DNA from 4 places in the Pseudoalteromonas sp. Bsw20308 genome. Region 1 is predicted to be linked to each of the others. Evidence: predicted binding sites of a transcription regulator. Region 1 holds the regulator's gene; each other region holds the start of a gene.
What was found. The regulator sigma-54, encoded in region 1, starts transcription at its own class of promoters, with help from an activator protein. The targets are predictions, from matches to a motif close to GTTGGCACGNNNNTNGNNT.
Positions count from the first base shown of each region.

Region 2: the regulator sigma-54 is predicted to act here: its motif matches at 991-1,009, upstream of fliE (flagellar hook-basal body complex protein FliE).
Region 3: the regulator sigma-54 is predicted to act here: its motif matches at 1,370-1,388, upstream of D172_RS17955 (amidase family protein).
Region 4: the regulator sigma-54 is predicted to act here: its motif matches at 1,044-1,062, upstream of D172_RS05205 (EF-hand domain-containing protein).

Region 1 is NZ_CP013138.1:801,881-804,088, reverse strand. Features, by position in the region: gene lptB (LPS export ABC transporter ATP-binding protein) at 1-353, shown strand, start outside; gene D172_RS03410 (RNA polymerase factor sigma-54) at 423-1,922, shown strand; gene hpf (ribosome hibernation promoting factor) at 1,949-2,208, shown strand, end outside.
Region 2 is NZ_CP013138.1:3,043,598-3,045,805, reverse strand. Features, by position in the region: gene D172_RS13450 (sigma-54-dependent transcriptional regulator) at 1-895, shown strand, start outside; gene fliE (flagellar hook-basal body complex protein FliE) at 1,051-1,383, shown strand; gene fliF (flagellar basal-body MS-ring/collar protein FliF) at 1,404-2,208, shown strand, end outside.
Region 3 is NZ_CP013139.1:153,190-155,397, forward strand. Features, by position in the region: gene D172_RS17950 (gamma-glutamyltransferase family protein) at 1-1, opposite strand, end outside; gene D172_RS17955 (amidase family protein) at 1-1,203, opposite strand, end outside; gene D172_RS17960 (putative 4-hydroxy-4-methyl-2-oxoglutarate aldolase) at 1,541-2,023, opposite strand; gene D172_RS17965 (TetR/AcrR family transcriptional regulator) at 2,027-2,208, opposite strand, start outside.
Region 4 is NZ_CP013138.1:1,212,438-1,214,645, reverse strand. Features, by position in the region: gene D172_RS05215 (FG-GAP repeat domain-containing protein) at 1-176, shown strand, start outside; gene D172_RS05210 (hypothetical protein) at 265-708, opposite strand; gene D172_RS05205 (EF-hand domain-containing protein) at 721-996, opposite strand; gene D172_RS05200 (PA4780 family RIO1-like protein kinase) at 1,295-2,152, shown strand; gene D172_RS05195 (response regulator) at 2,181-2,208, opposite strand, start outside.

The sequences.
Region 1 (2,208 bases):
TTAGTATTCAGCACATTCGTGATAGCCAAGGTATGGCATTATCAGGAGGCGAGCGTCGCCGAGTTGAAATAGCGCGAGCACTAGCCGCTGATCCTAAATTTATATTGCTTGATGAGCCTTTTGCTGGTGTTGACCCTATTTCAGTGTTAGATATAAAGAAAATAATAGAACATCTTAAAAATCGTGGTATTGGTGTGTTAATTACCGACCATAATGTAAGAGAAACTCTTGATGTTTGCGAAAAAGCCTACATAGTTTCTCATGGTGAGTTAATTGCTTCTGGTACACCAGAGCACGTATTAAACGATAAAACAGTACGTGATGTTTATTTAGGCGAACAATTTAGGCTGTAACATTTACGCCATGTCTTTAAGCATCTGCTAGTATTAATTATAACAACATAAAAGGATTGTTAGAGATACATGAGGCAATCATTACAGCTGCGCATGGGCCAGCAACTTACAATGACTCCACAGCTGCAACAAGCAATTCGCCTGCTGCAACTCAGTACATTGGATCTCCAGCAAGAAATACAAGAAGCACTCGACAGCAACCCCCTATTAGAGGTTGAAGAGCAAGATTACGCCGAAGATTCTGCTGGTAAAAACGAGCAAAAAGCAGATAACGACGATGTAACTGTTAGCGCAAATGCTGATGATGTTCCGAGCGAATATGAGCAAGACAGTGGTGAAGCACTTGCTAAAGATACGCTAAGTGATGAAATGGCTATGGATGTTAGTTGGGATGAATATATGAGCGCAGCCCCAGCGTCATCATCAGGACCAATGCCTGAAGATGAATCTATATACCAAGGCTCCTCAACTGAAACGCTCCATGAATACCTAATGTGGCAACTACAACTGACTCCCTTTAGTCCTACCGATGAAGCGATTGCGATTGCGATTGTTGAAGCCGTAGATGATTCGGGTATTTTAACGCTGAGCTGCGAAGAAATTTTAGAAAGTTTTAATCAAGAGAACGAAGAAGACAACGAAGTTGAACTTGACGAAATAGAAGCTGTTTTAAAACGAATTCAATTGTTTGACCCTGTTGGTATTGCAGCACGTAGTTTACAAGAATGCTTATGTATTCAGCTGAACCAATACGATAAAGAAACACCCTATATTAATGAAACAAAAATGATTTTAACCGAGCACATTGATCTATTAGCTGCTCGCGACTATCGTACATTAATGAAAAAAACAAAGCTCAAAGAAGAAGAGCTTAAAGAAATAATGACTTTAATACATACTCTTAGCCCAAAACCGGCGGATACTATAGTTAGAGAAGAATCTGAGTATGTAATTCCTGATGTATCGGTGAAAAAAATAAAAGGTCGCTGGGTTGTTGAACTAAACCCAGATAGCATGCCTAAAATCAGAGTCAACAGCCAATATGCAGCAATGTCACGCACCGTTAAATCAAGTGGTGATAGCCAGTTTATTCGCTCGCATCTACAAGAAGCTAAATGGTTTATTAAAAGTTTAGAAAGTAGAAACGATACACTATTAAAAGTAACTAATTGTATTGTTAAGCAACAACAAGGTTTTTTTGAGCATGGCCCCGAAGCCATGAAACCAATGGTTTTAAATGATGTAGCAGAAATGGTAGAAATGCACGAATCAACTATTTCACGCGTAACAACTCAAAAATATATGCATACACCTCGCGGTATTTTTGAGCTTAAATATTTTTTCTCAAGCCATGTAAGTACTGAAAATGGAGGCGAATGCTCATCAACAGCAATACGCGCTCTCATTAAAAAATTAATCGCAGCAGAAAACTCAGCAAAACCATTGAGTGATAGTAAAATTGCAGATATATTAGCTGAGCAAGGAATAAAAGTAGCGAGACGTACAATCGCAAAATATCGCGAATCTCTAGCTATTCCACCGTCAAATCAGCGAAAAAGTTTGATTTAAGACGCTAAACAAAGAGGGTAATGCTTATGCAACTAAACTTAACTGGTCGTCACGTAGAAGTAACTGATTCATTAAGAGATTATGTAAATACCAAATTTGCGAAGCTAGAAAGACACTCAGATCATATTAATAATGTTCATGTCATTCTTGATATAGAAAAATTAAACCAAAAAGCTGAGGCAACGATTCATGTAAGTGGAGCTGAGTTATTTGCCTCTACTGAACATCAAGATATGTACGCCGCCATTGACTCGCTGATTGACAAGCTCGATCGCCAAGTTATTAA
Region 2 (2,208 bases), 1.7 Mb from region 1:
TATAAATTGTGCTGCGATCCCTGAAAATATGCTTGAGGCCACTTTATTTGGTTACGAAAAAGGGGCGTTTACAGGTGCTATTCAAGCATGCCCTGGTAAATTTGAACAAGCGCAAGGCGGAACAATTTTACTAGATGAAATCACTGAAATGGATTTAGGATTACAGGCAAAGCTACTACGAGTGCTACAAGAGCGGGAAGTAGAGCGTTTAGGTGCTCGTAAGACAATCCAACTAGATGTTCGTGTATTAGCAACGAGTAATCGTGACTTAAAAGAAGCGGTCGCTAAGAACCAATTTAGAGAGGACTTATATTACCGACTTAATGTTTTTCCATTAATGTGGCGACCTCTTTGCCAGCGCCCTGGTGATATAATTATACTCGCAAAGCATTTAATAGAACGCCATATAAATAAAAGTAAAGAGCCTATGGCCTACTTAGATAAAGCAGCAGAGCAAAAACTACTTGCTCATGCATGGCCTGGTAATGTTCGTGAACTGGATAACGTAATTCAGCGAGCACTGATACTACGAAGTGGTAATACAATAAATGAACATGCTATTTTTATCGAAAACTTAGTAGCAAGCGATTTTGTAATTACACCAACAGAAGTATTGGAAACAGCAACGTCAAACGAAGCTATAAATAGCTTAAGCACGGCATATTACGATGAAAAAATGCCTATGGTTGGTGAGCCAAAGCAAGATTTACTTGCGGTTGACACCGGGAGCTATAAAGATGAACTTAAAGACAAAGAGCATAGTATTATTTTAGAAACATTAGCTCGCTGTCAAGGTAAGCGCAAAGATGTAGCAGAAACATTAGGTATTAGCCCTCGAACATTACGTTATAAGCTAGCGCAAATGCGCGATTTAGGTATTTCACTTCCTGCATAATCCCTCTAAGCCCCAAATTTAATTAATTTAATTTGGGGTTGTCAAAACTCTGACTCACAAGTTAACTATAACCAATTGTTTTTATTGTATTTTTAACTGGCATGGTTTGTGCTTTATTCTCTTTATAAGCTTAACTGCATTGTCAGAGAAAAATTATGAAAATTCAAAATAGCGCTGTCTTTCAAGAAATGCAATCAATGGCCCTTGAAGCTGGCCGTAATAATCAAATTAATAAATTGCCAACTCAAGTGCAGTCTACTTCTACTGCACAATTTGGCGATATGCTAAGTAATGCGCTAAATACAGTGCATGAGTTACAACAAGATACAGGCCAAAAAGTAAAAGCAGTTGAAATGGGTGACCGAAGTGTATCGCTTGCTGAGGCGATGATTGCTTCTCAGAAATCTTCGGTTGCATTTGAAGCTACAGTACAGGTTCGTAATAAACTTGTAGAAGCCTACAAAGAAATCATGAACATGCCTGTTTAACTAGGTAGTGGAGAATTATCGTGGCGCAATCTAACCAATCTACAGACCTTGCACTTGCTAGTGGTGATATCGACCAAAGTGATAGTGATGATCAACAAGAACAGAAATCAGGCTATTTAAGTGCTTTAAATGGTACAGATGTATTACGCCAAGTGACACTGGTTATAGCTCTGGCTATTTGTTTGGCTATTGCCATTTTTATCATTATTTGGGCACGTCAGCCAGATATGCGCCCATTGGGTAAAATGCAAACAGAAGAGTTAATTCAAACCCTCGATTTTTTAGATGCACAAAAGATAGAATATCAACTTGATGGTAATGTCGTATCGGTTGATGAAAGTGAATATCAAAATATAAAATTATTAATGACTCGCGAAGGGTTAGACCAAGGACCTACTTCGGGATCAGATATTATCATGCAAGATATGGGGTTTGGGGTTAGTCAGCGTCTTGAACGTGAGCGCCTCAAACATGGTAGAGAGCAGCAATTAGCACGTACTATAGAAGAGCTTAATAATATTACTCGTGCGAAAGTATTGCTTGCGATACCAAAAGAGAACGTATTTGCGCGCAGAGAGAAAAAGCCATCTGCCACCGTTGTGTTAACACTTAAACGTGGGCGCTCTCTTAATGGTGAAGAGATAGACTCTGTTGTTGATATGATTGCTTCAGCAGTACAAGGCTTAGAGCCAGCTAGGGTGACTGTTACAGATCAAAATGGTCGCTTATTAAATTCAGGTTCGCAAAGCTCATTAGCAGCACGTTCTCGTAAAGAGTACGACTTAGAACGTAAACGAGAACAAGAATATTTAGAAAAAATAGACA
Region 3 (2,208 bases), on a different replicon from region 1:
TGCCGTTGTGCCTTGTTTAAAGTGTGCAGCTAGGTGCTTAACGCAAGCAAGTAGGCTTTTATCGTTACCGTGGCTCATCATTAATGAAAAACCATACGGATGATCATTTGCTAAATCAGCCAGCGGTAAATGCACTTGCGCTGAGCCACTAAGCCCTGCAATTGCCGAAAGCGTAATAATTTGCATGCGTAAGGCGCTTGTGTCGGCGCCTAATTTAGGTGCGGTTGTGGGGGTGGTTGGCAAAAATAAACAGCTGTTTGTATTTAGGTTTTTAGCTATTAGTGTTTGCCATTGGGTTTGTACTTTTAGTGCTTCTTGTTCTTCTTGATCAGTTAGGGCAAGCGCCATATTAAAACGTGCCGCAATTGCTGGAGCAAACTGGGGAAGTTGCCCCGGCAATTGAAGCCAATCTTTATGCGTTTTTGCGATTGCTCGCCCTTGCAGTACTCTAAAACTATCAGCAAGTTCATTTAATAAGTTGCTGTTAGGTAGTTCAAATTCTTTATGGTGCTTAAAATTAGGCTTGGTTTTTTCAAGCAATTGTTTAAGTGGGGCTTGTAAAGCAGGGTCAACGAGTTCAAATAACGGCTCACAAATAACTAAGGTATCAACGTTATTAATAGCTTGATTTGGTAGCAGTACACTACCTACATCGCTTAATAGCTCGGCGCTTTGGGTAAGCCAACCTATGGTATCAAAAGGCGGAGCCAACGGTATTAGGCCGTCTTTTTCAATCACGTTATGGCTTGGCCTTATGCCATATAAACCACAATAGCTGGCGGGTATTCTAATTGAGCCGCCGGTGTCGGTGCCTAAGCCAATATCAGCTAAGTTTGCAGCAACTGCAGCAGCAGACCCCATACTCGAACCACCGCAAGCATGCCCTTTTAATTTAGGATTTTGCGCAGCGCCGTAATGTATATTATTACCCTCTAAGCTATAAGCTAGCTCGTCAGTATGGGTAAAGCCTATAAAGTTACAACCAGCGGTCATGAGCTTATTAACCGAGCTTGCCGTATTTTGAGCCGGTTTAGCTGTTTTAAACCAGTGTGGGTTGCCTGCGCTGTTACGCTCGCCCTTTACTGCAAATACATCTTTTACAGCTAAGCGATTGTTTGCAAGCACTCCAGAGTGGTTTGTTTGCCACAGGGTAGGACCATGGTCACAAAAAATACCGGTCGTATTATTATTTTTGGTACTCATATCACCACTCGTTATAAAAAATCTGACCAAGCAGTTCAGATTTAGAGTGATTAAAAAGACGGATTAATTTTTATTATTTTTCAGCTCACTGCGTAACATCTTGTTTTTATTTTACAGAGCCTGATCCGCTTTTTAATCGTTTAGCTTATTATATTGTTTAAAACCTAAGCAAGAGGAATGCCATAAATTAAAATCCTGTCCAACTGGTCAGGTTTTATTGGGTTGTATGAGGTTTGTAAATGTGGGCTGTAGAAATAGTGAGATTAAAATGAGCTAAAACAAACCAACTTGGTGCGTAGGTGCACCAAGTTGGTCTCTATTTATATGGTTTTGAGTGCTAAATAAGGGGCGTTTTACTGATGATTAAACCGTTAATATCGGCGTAAACCCAATCGTTAGGTTCAATAGTGGTGCTAAGCATGGTAACAGCTTGGTTTTTATCACCAAAGCCGCGCTTTAAGGTACTACGCGGTGTAGAGCCTAGCGCCATTACAGGTAAGTTCATCGTGGCAAGTATCTCAATATCTCGGCAACAGCCATTTATTATTACGCCTTCCCAGCCATTATTTAGGGCACGCTCAGCCATAATATCGCCTATAAACGCAAAGCGTTTGCTCGCAAACCCGTTTATAACTAACACTTTACCTTTACCATTTTCATGCAATATATCGGCGGCAAAAGAGTTGTCTTCTGGGCAGGTAACGGTAACTACTTTGCCATAAAACGTGGTTTTTTTACCAAAGTGATAAAGGCCGCTGTCTGCTACTTGCACGTTATCGCGATGATCGTCAAATAAATCGGGTGTAGTAAAGGATGTCATGGGTTAAGTCTCACTTTGCTCAGGTATTTTAAGACCAATACCTTTTAAAATTATGTGGGCAATTGATTGCGTAATTTGTGCCACATCGGTTTCGTCGTACTCTAATTTGTTCATTACGAGTAAAACCTCAGCCTGAAAGTCGGCGTAATATTGCGTGGTAGACCAAATAGTAAAGAGCAAATGGT
Region 4 (2,208 bases), 410 kb from region 1:
ATTACGGAGAGCAAGATTCACTGCTAAATAAAAAACGTAAGAAATTAAAATTAACGCTGCCTAAAAATAACAAAGATATTCTGTTAGTTGATATAAACCAAGATGGTAAAAAAGATTTTGTATTTAAATTTACCGAAGAAGATGGCACCAGCAAAATAGAAACACGGTTAAATTAAGCCAATAAAAAAGCCCAACAGAATTAACCGTTGGGCTTTGGACTTAAGACTTTCGAGTAACAGTCAGCTTTACTCTAAGTAATAATACCTAAGCAGTTACATTTAGCAGCGAATCGCCTTCACTTAAACCAAATTTCTCTTGCACTGATGCAAGAATTGATTCTTTATCTTCATCAGACAACTGGTTTGAATACTCAGTTAAGAGCTCATCTAAATAGCTGACTACTTCGTCTGTATCGACTGATTCTAATGAGTTTTGCGGACGCTGGCCTTCTGCCCGTCCTGCATCACCAATACTTTTAGCATCAAATTCAAGTTCGCCCATTAAATCAGCAAGCTCTTTAGTGGGTGCAATACCTTGCTCTTTAAACGCCGCTTGAATACTTTGCGCATCGTCGCTAGTTAAGTTTTCGGCATCAAACTGTGCAAGCGTTTCTTTAATAAAATCACTTTGCTCTGTTGTTAATTTTTCAGCTTGATTACTTTGTTGCGGCACAAAACTCGCAGAGCTGCTGCCAATATTATTAATCATTTTAGTATCCTTTCAACGTTCACGACGAGGTGGTTTATGATCGCTAAGCTCTTGTTCACTGATTTCGCCATTACCATCGGCATCTATAGAATCAAAAATTGTTTGTGCATCGCCGTGCGGTGGTTTTTTAGCACTAAACTCTTCAAAGCTAATTACACCATCACCATCAGTATCAATAGTTGAAAAATCAGGTCTTTCAGGAGGATTGTCACCGCCTCGTGCAGCTACATTAGCTGAAAAAGCAATAGATAATATTGCCACAGTGGCAAGTGTTGAAAAATGCTTCATAGTAATAACCTCGTATTTAAGAATTAAATTAAGATTACGCTTTAAAAACGCAAACAATGTGCAAACAATAGGGAAGTAGTAAATTATTTTGATAAAAAAATTAATTTAAAAAGTTATGGTTGATTGCATTGCAATCAATATATAAGCTAATAAAATAATACGATTAATAACTGACGAGCAGTTGCGTTACTGCCCTTAATTCTCAAAGCTGATATACTGCTTGAGCCAATTAAACAAACAAATACAGAGCACTTTCATAAATAATGATTAATAACCAACCCTACTTAGCAGGCAATCTGTGAAAATACCTAAACGCCTACAACCTCTTGTTGATGATGGCCTTATTGACGAAGTTATAAGCCGACTAATGAGCGGCAAAGAAGCCGATGTATTTATTGTGCGTTGTGGTGAACACATACGCTGTGCAAAAGTGTATAAAGATGCCGTTAAACGTAGCTTTAAAAAAGCGGCACAATACCAAGAAGGCCGAAAAGTACGTGGTGGACGCCAAGCCCGTGCTATGGGCAAACGCTCTAGCTATGGCCGTCAATTAGAAGAAGAGATTTGGCAAAATGCCGAAGTGGATGCGCTATCTCGTTTAGCCGGTGTGGGTGTACGTGTACCTGATACTTACTTTTGTATTGATGGCGTGCTGCTTATGGAGCTCGTGTCGGACGAGGATGGTAACGTAGCTCCTCAACTTGGACATGTCGTTTTTAGTGAAGAGCAAGCGATTGAGCAGCATAAACTCATGATGCATTATATTAAGCTTATGCTTTGCGCAGGTATAATACACGGCGATTTATCTGAATTTAATGTACTTGTAGATAACAACGGCCCTGTAATTATAGATTTACCGCAAGCAGTTAACGCTTCAGCAAATAACAGTGCACAAGCTATGTTTGCACGCGATGTCAATAACATACGCCGCTACTATGGTGAATTTGCGCCAAGCATACTAAAAACTCAATACGCTAAAGAAATGTGGGCATTATTTGAAGAGGCCAATTTAACGCCTAATTCAACGCTTACAGGTGAATTTGAAGACAGCGACGAACTTGCCGATGTAGATTCTATTCTTGATGAAATCCAAGCGGCAGAATATGAAGAGTTTGACCGTTTAGAGCGAATTAAAAATGCTGACGATGATGAGTAGCTCATCGTCATAGCTCACTAATCCCCCCTTACTGCGGGTGCACAAATCGGTAGCCA